DNA from 3 places in the Bradyrhizobium sp. B120 genome. Region 3 is predicted to be linked to each of the others. Evidence: riboswitches for the same ligand, from Rfam matches in the RefSeq annotation. Region 3 holds a riboswitch; each other region holds the start of a gene.

Region 1 (4,691 bases), 980 kb from region 3:
TCCCGAGCATCTCCAGGCCAAGTTCCGTGAACAATGGCACGGTGAGCTGGTCGCGTCGCAGATGATTGGCGTCCTCTCACTGCATGCGTATGGCGGGGGTCAAACCGGCTCTCGTAGGTGGCACGCGGCCGCCTGGTCACGGGTCGATTCCCTCGCGGACCGAGCCGAGCCAACAGTGCTGCCTGACGTTTCTCACGACGGGTTGAAGGCTGCGAGGGAGGCTCGCGGTCTATTTGCGGAAACGTCACAGGGCACGTCAACTTTCAGAGCGCATGTGGTTTGCCGTTGCTCCGACGCGCTCAGCGTCAAGGAGCTGCAGCGCGATCTTGCTCTGTGCGACCATTTGCCGAGGCCTTTCGCGCTCCCTCGAGTGCTTCCCGTTCATTTGGCTCTATGCGATCGAACCAAGCGCCAGGAGGAAAGGCCGCGATACGCTTGGCAAAGAAGGATTGCGGCGCCCAATCTTGTCCCTCGCTCTTCTCGAAGGTGATGACCCCGTTATGGGTAAAATAATGGGGCCCGGGGATATTGCAGTTCACCAAAAGCAAAACGCGCCACAGATCACCTTTCTCGGCCGGCTTGTCATTCGGCTTTGGCACGTAATCCACTTCAACGGGTTCAATGATATTGCAGCGCCCGTGCCGCAGAAGATTGCCGAGCTTGCCTTGCGCGGTCATCACGAAGTTGAAGTTGGCCGGATCATGCAGAAATGGAAGATTTGCGTCCTCTTCGCCATCTGTGATTTCACTGGCGATCAACGAGAGCGCCAAGGCGCGCCAGCCCAATTCAATCGGCTTTGCATACGTCGACGCAAGTTTAATCGTCCCATCGACTGCGATCTTCCAAGCAATAACGTACTGTTCGTCTGATTTGTGGTTCCGGTGCCTGGTCCATAGAAGATAAACGTACTCAGTTCGGTCAATTCCTTCAGCGACTCCCCACGTTTGAGGAACGAACTGCGCCACCTTCGAGACCTTGGAGATAATGTGTTCTATCGTGTCACCGTCCTGTGCTCGCCACACTGACTTGACTCGTTCGACAAGGGCGTTGTCGTCGCAGCGAACATTGTTGCTCGTCGCAGCCAGCGCGGCCAGGCAGATCAGTGATCGACCGAGATAGAACCAAAGCACGCGTCTTCCAGATATTTTCTTCATAACCGCCGGCCCATCTGGTTTTCATTTACACGTCAATTCCAAAGCGGAGCAACCTTCAACGCGCTATGCGCGATCGCAAGAAGTTAGCGGCGACGTGACGCGGGCGCCCGCCAGTGTCCCGCGCGAGCAGGCGCTGTCCCCTCGATGTCACGCGCCGCTAACTTCGATGGCCAGCCAAAGCCTCAATTTGCGATGCTGGACCTACCCAGGAGGAGAAGCCTGGGCAGGCCGAGGGTCTGCATTCTTCGTGCCAGGTAATAGGCGGCAGTTCGCACCATATTTGTGGCGTCTTTGTTGGCTTTCCGACTTGCGAACGTATTGATGTTTCCATTCGGCCTATCCGCCGCGACCTCCACGATTTATCCCTGTCATGCACTGGATCTTCGACAGCGCAGGCGAACGCCTTCCCGCCACGTTCCCGGCGGCGATTGGGAGAAGGTGTACCGCCATTGAACCGTTCGGGTCGGTGTCGTTGCCGACAACGTCGGCGTTCGATCCCTGCCATGCCTTTGGGCACTTGCAGCCAAGGCGTCCATTGCGGCGTCTTGGCGCTCCTTCGCGGCCATGGGGCGCTCCTGGAGTTTCGAGGGTGATCGGTTGTGCTTGGCACTCTACGGGCCCACAACGACGCGAAGTCGCTTTTCAGCACCGAGCATTTGGAATAGATGCCAAGGAAGTTCACCCCTCGAGCAGGCGGATGAGACGGCGTTTCTCGCTGCGCACGCGCGATGGCAGGTTTATCGGCCCGTCATTTATCGACTTTTCGTAAGCGGGTAGGGGGCGTCGAGCCGTGCTAGTTTCGGCTTGAGCTGATCAATAGTTTCGCGAGTATCCGTCTAACGGGTTGACGCATAAGCGGCCTTATCATCCATTCGAACAGACCGACCGCAAAGACGCCAACAGAAAAGACGCCTAGGGCACTCCAAACAGCCATTTTCATTGCGGGCCTCTCTGTTCTTGTTAAGGCGGTTCGACATGCTTGCTTAGGCAGTATCGCCAAGAAAGACCAACGTGACGCCTGCCAGAATTGGCTGGCATCGTAAGACAATATGCTCGCTGAGTATGCTGTTGGAGTTCGCATATGTCCTGCGCTTGCCAACGCCGATCCTTGGTTGTTGGTGGAGAAGGCAGACGCAGGGTCGCGTTCTTGATGAACCGTAGCTGACTCACATGAAGACCGTCTGCTCGACGCAATAGCCCTCATCGCGCAGGCCGCATTTGTCTCTTGCACAGATCTGACGCGCGGCTTCAACGTCAACGCACCATTTGATATGGTCATTGTGATATTCATGATTGCAGAGCGGCTTCTACATCGAGATCCATGGTGGAGGCGGACCATCATTCGCATAAGAGAGGCCACAACATTTAATTTGAGAGGTTGACGGAAGAGCTCTCTTGCCGATAATCCAAGTCGTCGAGGTTCTCCGGGTCCCACTTGATCCGGAGCTAAGAGGGAAGCCGGTGCCAATGCCGGCGCTGCCCCCGCAACTGTGAGCGGAGAGCCGCTGTCCAACAGAGTCACTGAAGCCTGCGCGGCTTCGGGAAGGCCGGACAGCGGCGATGACCCGCGAGCCAGGAGACCTGCCCCGGCAGTATATTCGTCCACGGGCGGGGTGCCCCGGTGGTGCGCCAAGCAGCCGTCGCTCGCGCGACTTCCCTGCCTGCGTCCGCCATGGCCTTTGCCCCCAATATGGGGTTAACGCTATGTCTCTTCTCTCGCTTCCGGTTGCCACGCTCGGAACGCCGCGCATCGGTCCAAGGCGCGAGCTCAAACTCGCGCTCGAAAGCTACTGGGCAGGAAGAGTCAGCGAACAGCAGTTGCTCGAGGACGCAGCTGGCCTGCGTGCTGCGAACTGGGCTCGCCAGACATCCCTCGGTGTCACTGTCATTCCGTCGAACGATTTCTCGCTGTACGACCAGGTGCTCGACACCAGTGTCATGGTTGGCGCCATCCCGGAAATCTACGTGCCGAAAGCCGGATCCGCTTCGCTGGAGACGTACTTCGCCATGGCACGCGGTTCACAATGCGACGGGCAGGATGCGAGTTGCGGTCACGGACCGCGCGCGTATGGCGCACCCGCGCAGGAGATGACCAAGTGGTTCGACACCAACTACCACTACATGGTCCCGGAATTTAACCGCGGACAAACGTTCAGCCTGTCCTGTCGCAAACCTATCGATGAGTATGAGGAAGCCAAGGCACTTGGCTTTCAGACTCGCCCAGTCCTGATCGGGCCGGTCACATTCTTAAAGCTCGGCAAGAGTGCGGATCCTGCGTTCCAGCCACTGTCACTGCTGGATGACCTGATACCGGTCTATATCGAGGTTTTGCAGGAATTGGCTAAACGCGGGGCAAACTGGGTTCAGTTTGACGAGCCCTGCCTCGTCCTCGATCTGGATGAGAGCTCGCGAAAATCCTTGCTCCATGCCTATGACCGGCTCGCAAAGGAGGGGCCGGCCATCAAGATCATGGTAGCGAGCTATTTCGGCGACCTCTGCGACAATCTGGACACCGCCTTGCGCCTGCCTGTCGCCGGGCTGCACCTCGATCTGGTTCGCGCGCCACAGTTATTGGACGAGATCATTGCTGGCAGCCGGAATGATCTCGTCATGTCGCTCGGCGTCATAGACGGCCGCAATGTGTGGCGGTCGAACTTGTCGGCGCTCCGCCAACGGCTGGATCCCGCAATCGCGAAGCTCGGCAAGGATCGCGTCCAGATCGCCCCATCCTGCTCGCTGCTTCATGTGCCGGTCGATGTCGAACTCGAGACGGAGCTCGCTTCCGACGTTAAGACCTGGCTTGCTTTCTCGGTTCAGAAGATGCGCGAGCTTGCGACCTTGGCGCGGGCACTCGCAGGCGACCAGAATGTTGCGAAAGCTCTTGCGGAATCCGAGCGTGCCGCGTCCATCCGCCGCACTTCGCCGAAGATCCGTGATCCCAATGTCGCCGTCCGACTCGGAGCGATTAACCGGACCATGCGCGGGCGCGCCAGCCCATTTGCCAGTCGTGCCGAGATCCAACGCAAGCGCTTCGGACTACCGGCTTTTCCTACCACGACGATCGGATCGTTTCCGCAGACCACTGCCGTCCGGAATGCCCGTGCGGCGCATGCGCGAGGCTCGATGAGCGACGAGCAATACGACAAGTTCCTCAAGGAAGAGACGGCGCGCGCCGTACGTTGGCAGGAGGACATCGGTCTGGACGTGCTCGTGCATGGCGAGTTCGAGCGAAATGACATGGTGCAGTACTTCGGCGAGCAACTCGCCGGCTTCGCATTTACGAAGAACGGTTGGGTGCAATCCTATGGCTCGCGCTGTGTCCGGCCGCCGATCCTGTTTGGCGATGTCTCGCGGCCGCAGCCGATTACCGTAGACTGGTGGCGCTACGCACAATCACTAACCAAGAAACCGATGAAGGCGATGTTGACCGGACCGGTAACGATCTTGAACTGGTCGTTTGTTCGCGACGATATTCCCCGAAGCGAGGTCTGCCGTCAAATTGCGCTCGCGATCCGAGACGAAGTCGGCGATCTCGAG
Region 2 (4,691 bases), 4.3 Mb from region 3:
GCACGTTGACCGGAACATTGCCGTTGTAGCTGACGACCTTGCCGCCGACCACCTGGCTGTTGTTGTCGTATCTCGCACGCAGCAGCGCAAGATTGGCGTCGACGCGCCAGCCATCGTTCAGCGCGAGCCCGATCGTTCCTTCGACCCCGCGGGATGATTGTTGGCCGATCTGCAGTGCCAGGCCGGCGGTGGGATTGCTGGGATCGGGAATGGTCAGGCCGGTCTTGACGATCTCATACCCTGCCAGCGTCCACTCGCCGCGGCCGCCCCAGAACGACTGCTTGACGCCGATCTCGGTCTGCTTGCCGGTCGCAAGCTGGAAGGTCTTCTGCGAGGTCGACAGCGAGATCAGGTTGCTGACCGGATCGACGCCGACCGCGTACTGACCATAGAACGCGAGGTTCTTGATCGGCTCGTACACCAACCCGGTTCGCCAGCTGGTGCCCGACAGCGTGGTTTCAAAACTGTTCGCCGGCGTCTTGTAATCGGTGCGATCGACCTCGGGACGATCGTACCGGACGCCGGTGACGAGCGACAATTGATCGGTCAGCGACAGCCGATCTTCGGCGAACAGCGCGTATTGATTGACGATCGCGTTGAAGCCCGGCGTCGTCGCCGTGGTCGTCGCGAAGAACGATCCGGGATCGAACACGTAAGGATTGACCGACGACGCGCCGCCATAGGGCGAATTGTTGGTGTGGGTGAAGTCGATCCGGTTGACGTCGAACCCGGCAACGAACTGGTTGGCAAGTCCGAAGACGTGACCGCTGAAGGTCGTATCCATCCGGTTGCCGAGTTGCTTCTGGTCGTGGAAGATCTCGATGTAGCTGGAGCGGTCGATCAGCTGGGTCTTCGGATTGAAGGTGTAGTTTTCGATATCGCGCCAGTGCCGCTCGCTGGTCAGATAGTACAGCGTGTTGTTGATCTTGACGCCGTCGGCGACGTCCCACTCGGTCTTGAACTGGGTCCAGCTGTCCTGATAGCGGATCGCGCTGTCCAACGCGTTGTAGTTCTTGAAGCGCAGCACGTCCTGGATCGAGCCGTTGATCAGCGGCGTGCCGAAATAGCGCGATGGGCTGCGGTCGCCATAATCCTCTGACAGCGTGAAGGCGAGATTGTCCGATGCCTGCACCCGCACGGCGGCGGAGACCACCGCATTCGAGGTCTTGTCGCGATCGACCCAGCCGTCCGACATGTTGCCGGTGGCGTTGATGCGGTAGGATACATTGGGATTGATCGGACCGGTGCTGTCGACCGAGAGCCGCCGCGTCATGTTGCTGTCGAGCGAGACTTCGGCCTCGTTGTAGGGCGTGCCCTGCGGCTTCTTCGGAATGACGTTGATGACGCCGCCGATCGCGCCTTCGCCGTACAGCACCGAGGCCGGACCGCGCAGCACCTCGATGCGTTGCGTCGACCAGGTGTCGTAGGGGAACGTCAGGGTGCCTGAGCCGATATAGAAGCGTGTGCCGTCATACAGCGTCATCACCGAGTTGCTGCCGGCAAAGCCGCGGGTGCTGAACGACAGGCCGCCATTGCCGGGCGCCGGCGTTGCGATGAACCCGGCCGCATTCTGGGTGACGGCATCGAGCACATTATGCTGGCCGCGTTCGGCGATGGTTTGCGACGTGAGGATCTCGACGCTGGCTGGCGTCTGCAGCGGCGTCAGGTTGAGACGACTGCCGGTACCTCCCTGCGCGGAGGCATTGAGCGTCGGCGATGCCGATCCCGATGCGCCCGACGCCGCGGCGCGCGGCGCGCCAGCGGTTGCCGCCGCCGTTGCAGCTCTGGCGCGCGGCCGCGATGCAGCGGCGGGATTGCTGCTTCGCGCCGCAGGCTTGGGCTTTGCGGATGTCGAGGGCGAGACCTCGACCGGATCGAGCGTCGTGGGTGGAGCTGTTTGTGCTGACCCCTCGGCCGGCAGCAGCAGCGATGACAGGGAGCAAACGAGACCGAGGCGCCAACGGCGCGCGGCGGGAGAAGACGGAGACATGAAAGGACTCGCGGTAACGTGGCACGTCACCGCGAACGCGGACTGGCGCATTGCCCCAAAGGCAGTGCTCCGATCCCACCAGGACGCCCCCGCCCGATGTGCTCGCGTGTGACCACGACTGACGGCAGGTCTCCTGGCTCACGGGTCATCGCCTGTCGACGCCTTCCCGGACCTGACAGCCCAGTGGCAAATTGACGAAAGGCTCGCCGTTTACAGTTGCGGGGACAGCTGCGGCATTGGGGTTACCCTCGCACCGCATTCCCTTTTGATCCCCGAAGGGAACCGTCGACAGAAACGATAGGTGGTGCGGGATGGGCTGTCAATTCGATGCGATTGTCGCACACATGCTTTGCGGGATGGTGCTGCGGCGATGACACAGCGACATCCGCGGCTGACGCGGAGAGGTAACCCGTCATCCTGAGGAGCGCGGCACGCGCGTCTCGAAGGATGCACGGCCACCAGCCGGGCCATCGACCCTTCGCGACGCGCTTCGCGCTCCTCAGGGTGACGGGAAACGCAAGCTCGCATCACTCAAGGTCGACGCATCCCTGCATCACCTCATCGATCTCGGCCCGCGACAGAGCGCCCATCTCGGCGATGAAAACGATTCGCGTGCGTGGCACTCCCGGTGCCGGCACACCGCCGGCAGCCAACGTCGCGCGGCCGCCGGCGAGTTGAAATACCGTCAGCCGTCCCGGCTGCTCGACCGTCTCGAACAATCCCTTCGCGCGCGCCAGCTTCGGCGCCAGTCTGCCGATCGCCTGCTGCAAGCGCGGCAGCGCTACCTTCCGCTCCGAGGTCCAGCTCAGCGTCTCGAACCGATCGGCTACCGGTCGTCGCGGCGCGGTCTCACGCGGCGCCGGCACCTGATCGAGGTCCGCGGGAAACAGCAGCGCGGCCGGCACCTCGCCATGCAGGGCATCGACGACCACGGCCGCCGGACGCACGGCCCGCACCGCATCGCGGATCGCCGCGCACGCGGTTGTATCGGCCAGATCGACCTTGCTCAGCGCCACCACATCGGCCGCGCGCAGCTGCGAGCGCAGCAGCGCATCGTCCAGCATCGCCGCGGGCTGCGTCGCGTCGACCACGCACAGCACCGTCTCCAGCGGTGCCTCCTTCCAGATCACGGGATCCATCAGGTTGCGCACGATGTCGGCGGGATCGGCGATCCCGCTGGTCTCGATCACGATGAATTCGGGACGCGGATCCCGCCGCAGCAGGCCAGCGAGCGTGCGCAGCAGATCGCCTTCCAGCGTGCAGCAGATGCAGCCATTGCTGAGGCTGACCACGCCGTCGCTGGCGCCGGCGATCAGCTCCGCGTCGATGTTGATCGCGCCGAAATCGTTGACCACGGCGGCGATGCGCCGGCCTTGCGCATGCGCCAGCAGATGGTTCACGACCGTGGTCTTTCCCGCCCCGAGAAAACCCGCGACCAGCAGGATCGGGACCGGCATCTTAGCCTCCGGCAACCGGCCGGCGCACCGGCCGGCCCGGCCGTGCCGCGACGTCGAGGACGCCATCATTGATCAGCGGCTGGCCGCTGACCACGAGATGCCGCACGCCTTCCGCCGGGCGGTTCATCGCGGAGAAGGTCGCGCGGTCGCTGAGCGTCTCGAAGTCGAACACCACGACGTCGGCGTCGGCGCCGACCTGCAGCCTGCCCTTGGCGCGCATCGCCGGCGTGCTCGCGGACAGAATCTCGGCCGGGATCAGCGCGCATTTGCGGATGCCCTCGAGCAGCGACACCTTCCGGCGCTCGCGCACCCATTCGCGGATGAAGCGGGTGAAGCAGCCGGCCGAACGCGGATGCGAGGTGGCATCATCAGGCAGCGGCCATGCGTCGCCGGTGTAGGGGCGGCCGTCCGACAGCGTCCACGGCATCGCGTCGGACGCGATCGCACCGCCTGGATACAGCACCGCCATGTCGAGCAGATCGCGATGATGCGCGTTGTTCTCGATATCGAGCACATGCCACAGCACCAGCGTCGAGGGTTCCGCGGCCTGCGCCGCCAGCAGCTCCTCGCGGCTACCGAAGCGGTGACCGTCGGTCACGCGCTGCACCGAATCATAGCCGAGGCCATTGCGCTCCTCGAATTTGGGATCGCTGAAGAAGGTCGCCGCCAGCACGGTCGAGCCGGTGCCGTAGGGATAGGCCTCCACCGTGATCGGCAGGCCCTGCGCCTGCGCTTTTGCGATCAGCGCGACACAGCGCTCGATGTCGGTCTTGCTCGACGAGTTGAAGTGGCAGATGTGCATATGCGCGCCGGTGGCGCCGGCATAGCCGATCAGGCGGATATAGGCTTCGGCCGCGCTCTCGGGATCGATCCGCGACATGTAGGCGACGTGGGTGAAGGTCGGCACCGCATGATCGGCCGCGAGCTGGCACACGGCAGTCAATTCCTGCACGCCGGCACCCGGCGCATAGGCGTTGAGAATGCCGATGCCGATGCCGCCCTCATTCAGTCCGTTGGCAAGGCGCGCGAGGATGCCGCCGACCTCGCTTTCGGTCGCCACGTTCTCGATCCAGCGGCGATCGCGCATCGCCGCGCCAAACGATTCCAGCGAGCTTTCCGCGTTCGAGCCGGTCATCGCGCCGATCCGCGCGAACGCCCAGTTGGCGGCCGCGCCGTAGTTCAGCACCCGCCCCTTCTCGGCCTGGCGCTTGTACCAGGACGCGACCGGCAGCACGCCGGCCTCG
Region 3 (4,691 bases):
GATCAGCGCTTCCGGCCAGCATGCGGACGACAGCGCAACCGACTTGCCGGGCAGCCACTCCAAGGTGCCATGCGCGCCCATGTGGACGACGGCATCGATGCCCTGCTGCCTGAGCCACAGATGAAACGCGACATGGGCATGGCGCGGCGTGCGCGAGAGGTCGTGATAGTCGGCATCGCGCTGACCGACGTCACCGCGCTCCGGCTGAACCGCGATGATCGATTTGCCGCACTTGATCGCCGAGAAATGAAACGCGCCGTCACGGCAATCGGGATCGTCCTCCGGCGCGCCCCATGCGCGCGCAAGATCGTCCTGGAGCGGCTGCGGAAGGCTGGAGACCAGTGCGTGATATTCGGCAACGTCCCATGTCAGCTTCCGGTGCAGCAGCACGCCGCCCAGCGACGCCACCGGCTCAAGATCAAAGCCTGCAGCCGCGAGATCGGCCAGCAGCGTCTCCACCGAAGCCAACGCATCGAGGCCAACGGCATGCGCAATCTGGTGCGGGCGGCCGGGATAGTTCGAGAGCACGAGCGCAAGCTGCTTGTCCGCGGCGGGCTTGCCGGCAAGCCGGTGCCAGGCTGCCACGCGCGCGGCGACCGCTGCGACGCGCTCGGCATCCGGCCGGTGCGCAAGATGCGCGAATTGCAGATCGGGATCGCGCTCGCCTGGCGACTTGAAGCTGACGACGCCCGTGAACAGGCGGCCGTCGACCTCCGGCAGCACCACATGCATCGCGAGATCGCCGGGCGACAGACCGCGTAGCGACAAGGTCCAATCCTCGCGCCGCGCCGTCGACAGCGCGACCTGGAACACCGGGCACGATGCGGCATCGAACGGCGTCGTGCCGTCGTCACCCGCCGCAGAGAACGCGGTCACATTGACGATGGCGGCGGGCGTACATTGCGCGAATTGAGCGCGCAGCCAATCGGCGACGCCGGCCGCCTTCAGCGAGGTGACGAACACGCCGTGGGCATCAAATCCCCTTTCGCGCAACGCATCGATCAGTGCATCGACCGGCGCCGTGTCGCCGGCCGCCAGGTAGGAGCGATAGAAGGTCACCAGCACAAGCGGCCGGCCATCCGATGCCGGCAGCGCCGCGACGGCGCCGCGCCGCGAATCGTAGACCCCGATCTCGGGAAGATCGATCTCGCCGACGACCGGCCCGGCATAAAGTCCGGACGCCAGCGCCAGCTGCGCGATCACGGCCTGCGCGGCAACCGGGCCGCCCTTGTCGGACAGCACCTTCAGGCGGCGCAGCGTCGAGACCGGCAGGGTCGAGAATTCATCCAGCCGCAAATCGTCGCGGCCATCCGCCGGCAGCACCACCAGGGCGATGCCACGTTCCTTCGCCAGCCGGTGCACCGCGGCCAGTCCGTACGACCAATACGGTTCGCCGCCGATCAGCCGCACCAGGATGCCGCGCGCCTGCGACAGTGTCCGCTCGATATAGGTATCGACCGACAACGGATGGCGCAGCTCCGCGAGATTGGCGAGCCGCAGCGACGGCAATGCGGCACGGCCCCGCCGCCAGCCGGCCGCGAACGCAGCGAGATCGCTGTCGGAAAACGACAACACCACGAGATCGGCCGGATCCTGACCGAGGTCTCTTGGCGTCGCGGTCTCCTCAAGGCCACGGCTCTCGCGGAAGACGACGTGCATCAGACACCTAGTCGCGCCCTGATCGCGGCTTCATCGATATCGCCGTGTTCGCCGATCACGACGAGCTTTGATTGTCTCGCCCGCACGCCCCAGGGCATGTCGAACTGATGCCTGACCCGCTCGCCGACCGATTGCACCAGCAACCGCATCGGCTTGCCCTCGACCGCGATGTAGCCCTTGGCGCGCAGCACGTTCTGCTCGCGCGCCAGCCCCTTGATCGAGGCGATCAGCGCATCGACATCCGCGATCTCGGGCAGATCGATCACCACTGAGTTGAAATCATTGTGCTCGTGTTCGTCCTCGCCGTCATGGTGAGACGGCCGCGACGCGAGGTCATCCTCTGCCGCCGCTTCAAGGCCGAGGATCACGCGGGCATCGATCGCGCCATCGACGATGGGCAACATCGGCACCTCGCGCGGCATCTCGGCCGCGATCAGCGCCTTGGCGGCCTTGATCCCCTCGGCTCCGGCGAGATCGGCCTTGGTCAGGAGCACGATATCGGCACAGGCGATCTGGTCCTCGAACACTTCGGACAGCGGCGTTTCGTGATCGAGATTGTCGTCGGCCGCGCGCTGCGCATCCACCGCGGCCGGGTCCGGCGCAAAGCGACCGGCGGCAACGGCCTCCGCATCGGCCAGCGCGATCACGCCGTCGACCGTGATCCGCGAGCGGATTTCCGGCCAGTCGAACGCCTTCAACAGCGGCTTCGGCAGCGCGAGGCCGGATGTCTCGATCACGATGTGATCGGGCCGCACGGGGCGCGCGAGCAGCTGCTCCATCGCCGGGATGAAATCGTCGGCGACGGTGCAGCAGATGCAGCCATTGGCGAGCTCGACGATGTTCTCGGTCGGACAATTGGCGTCCGCACACGACTTCAAGATGTCACCGTCGACGCCTTCGCTGCCGAATTCGTTCACCAGCACCGCGAGCTTCTTGCCGTTGGCATTGCGGATCAGGTGCTGGATCAGCGTCGTCTTGCCGGACCCGAGAAAGCCGGTCACGACGGTGACCGGAACCTTGGCGAGCGTGGTCATTCTGCGGCCTCCGGCACGACGGCGATGGGGGGAATGCGGGCAAGCGATTGCTTGCGAAAGATTTCGGGACGGCTGCGCCACGGCACGATGCCGTCAGGCGCCGCGGCATAGGCGGTAGCGCCGGCGATCACATCCTTGGCATTGTCCGCGGACAGGCGGCCGTAGACATAGGACCACCGCCCAGGCGCGCTGAGCGCGACGGAGCAGCCTTGGCTGCAAGCCGACAGGCATTCGACGGGAACTAGATTAACGTCATCGGGCACACCCGCCTCAACAAGCGCGGCGTGCAGGCGCGCACCGGGCGCGACCTCACCTTCCGCGAGCGTCTGGCCCGCGCGACAGGTGATACAGACATGAAGTGTAACGCTCATCGCCCTTCCTGGATTGACTGCGGGAAGCGATGAGGCACACGAACCTGACGTGAACAGGTCCGTTCCCCGTCGCGGAACACCCCGTCCGCCGGTCTCAAACACACTGCGTCGGCAGGTCTCCCGGCTTGCGGAGTAGGATTTCTCCCGTGATGCCCACCTTCCCGACTCCATCAGGGAATCAGTGGCTTGGGCATCTCTCCGGTCACGGTCGCGGGGGCGGCTGCGCTTCGGGCAAACCTTGCGGTCCGAGCCCTATCGCATTCCCTCTTCGCCTGTCGTAGGACAGGAACCAACGCGGGGTCACCATTCGTCCTGGCCTCGCACTTGTCAAGCCGAAGGAACGTGATGATTTCTGATGGAAACGACGCTGAAGACGGCGCCGTCGGCACCGACCCTTCATTGGATGCGCGCCATGCGGCCAAGATGGCGAAAAAGAAGGTCGCCCGCGACAAGATCATGGCGACCAAAAGCGGTGAAAAGGGCCTGATCATCGTTCATACCGGCGCCGGTAAAGGAAAATCCTCCTCCGCCTTCGGCATGATCGTGCGCTGCGTGGCGCATGGCTTTCCCTGCGCCGTGGTGCAATTCATCAAGGGCGCCTGGGATACCGGCGAACGCCGCCTGCTCACCGGGCATTTCGGCGATCTCTGTCAATTCCACGCGATGGGCGAAGGCTTTACCTGGGAGACCCAGGATCGCGCCCGCGACATCGCGGCGGCGCAAGCCGGCTGGGAAAAGGCCAAGCAGCTGATCGCGGATCCGAGCCTGCGCATGGTCGTGCTCGACGAGATCAACATCGCGCTGCGTTACGATTATCTGGCGATCGCCGATGTCGTCGACTTCCTGACCACATCGAAGCCGCCGATGACGCATGTCGTGCTCACCGGGCGCAACGCCAAGGACGAATTGATCGAGATCGCCGATCTCGTCACCGAGATGACGTTGGTCAAGCACCCCTTCCGCTCCGGCATCAAGGCCCAGCCGGGCGTCGAGTTCTGACAGTTATTGCCATGGCGCGCGCATTGATGATCCAGGGAGCCGGCTCGGACGTGGGCAAGTCGCTCATCGTCGCCGGCCTCGCGCGTGCCGCCAGACAACGCGGCCTGCGCGTGCTGCCGTTCAAGCCGCAGAACATGTCGAACAACGCCGCTGTGACGGTCGACGGCGGCGAGATCGGACGGGCGCAGGCCTTGCAGGCGCTCGCCGCCGGCGTCGAGCCGCACACCGACATGAACCCGGTGCTGCTGAAGCCCGAAACCGATGTCGGCGCGCAGGTCATCGTGCACGGCAAGCGGATCGCGACCGCCCGCGCGCGCGAATATACCGCCATGAAGCCGTCGCTGATGGGCGCGGTGCTGGAGAGCTTTGGGCGCCTGAAGGCGCGCGCCGACCTCGTGCTAGTCGAGGGCGCCGGCAGCCCCGCCGAGGTCAACTTACGCAAGTCCGACATCGCCAATATGGGCTTTGCGCGCCGGGCCGACGTGCCCGTGGTATTGGTCGGCGATATCGACCGCGGCGGCGTGATCGCGCAGCTCGTCGGCATCCAGGCGGTGATCGATCCCGATGATGCTGCGATGATCCAGGGCTTTGTCATCAACAAGTTCCGCGGCGATCCGACGCTGTTCGA

What was found. Region 3 has a riboswitch for cobalamin ahead of ACOIX3_RS14870 (DUF1636 family protein). Riboswitches for the same ligand answer to the same signal wherever they lie in the genome.
Region 1: linked by a shared signal. The riboswitch ahead of metE (5-methyltetrahydropteroyltriglutamate--homocysteine S-methyltransferase) and the one ahead of ACOIX3_RS14870 (DUF1636 family protein) in region 3 are both predicted to bind cobalamin.
Region 2: linked by a shared signal. The riboswitch ahead of ACOIX3_RS37560 (TonB-dependent receptor) and the one ahead of ACOIX3_RS14870 (DUF1636 family protein) in region 3 are both predicted to bind cobalamin.

The regions. Positions count from the first base shown of each region.
Region 1 covers NZ_CP185242.1:2,299,304-2,303,994, forward strand. Annotated here, with positions in the region: gene ACOIX3_RS10715 (nodulate formation efficiency C protein) at 306-1,130, opposite strand; cobalamin riboswitch at 2,555-2,758, shown strand; gene metE (5-methyltetrahydropteroyltriglutamate--homocysteine S-methyltransferase) at 2,859-4,691, shown strand, end outside.
Region 2 covers NZ_CP185242.1:8,093,574-8,098,264, forward strand. Annotated here, with positions in the region: gene ACOIX3_RS37560 (TonB-dependent receptor) at 1-1,990, opposite strand, end outside; cobalamin riboswitch at 2,096-2,292, opposite strand; gene ACOIX3_RS37565 (CobW family GTP-binding protein) at 2,518-3,447, opposite strand; gene ACOIX3_RS37570 (amidohydrolase family protein) at 3,449-4,691, opposite strand, start outside.
Region 3 covers NZ_CP185242.1:3,274,669-3,279,359, reverse strand. Annotated here, with positions in the region: gene cobN (cobaltochelatase subunit CobN) at 1-1,659, opposite strand, end outside; gene cobW (cobalamin biosynthesis protein CobW) at 1,659-2,693, opposite strand; gene ACOIX3_RS14870 (DUF1636 family protein) at 2,690-3,064, opposite strand; cobalamin riboswitch at 3,157-3,373, opposite strand; gene cobO (cob(I)yrinic acid a,c-diamide adenosyltransferase) at 3,410-4,063, shown strand; gene ACOIX3_RS14860 (cobyric acid synthase) at 4,075-4,691, shown strand, end outside.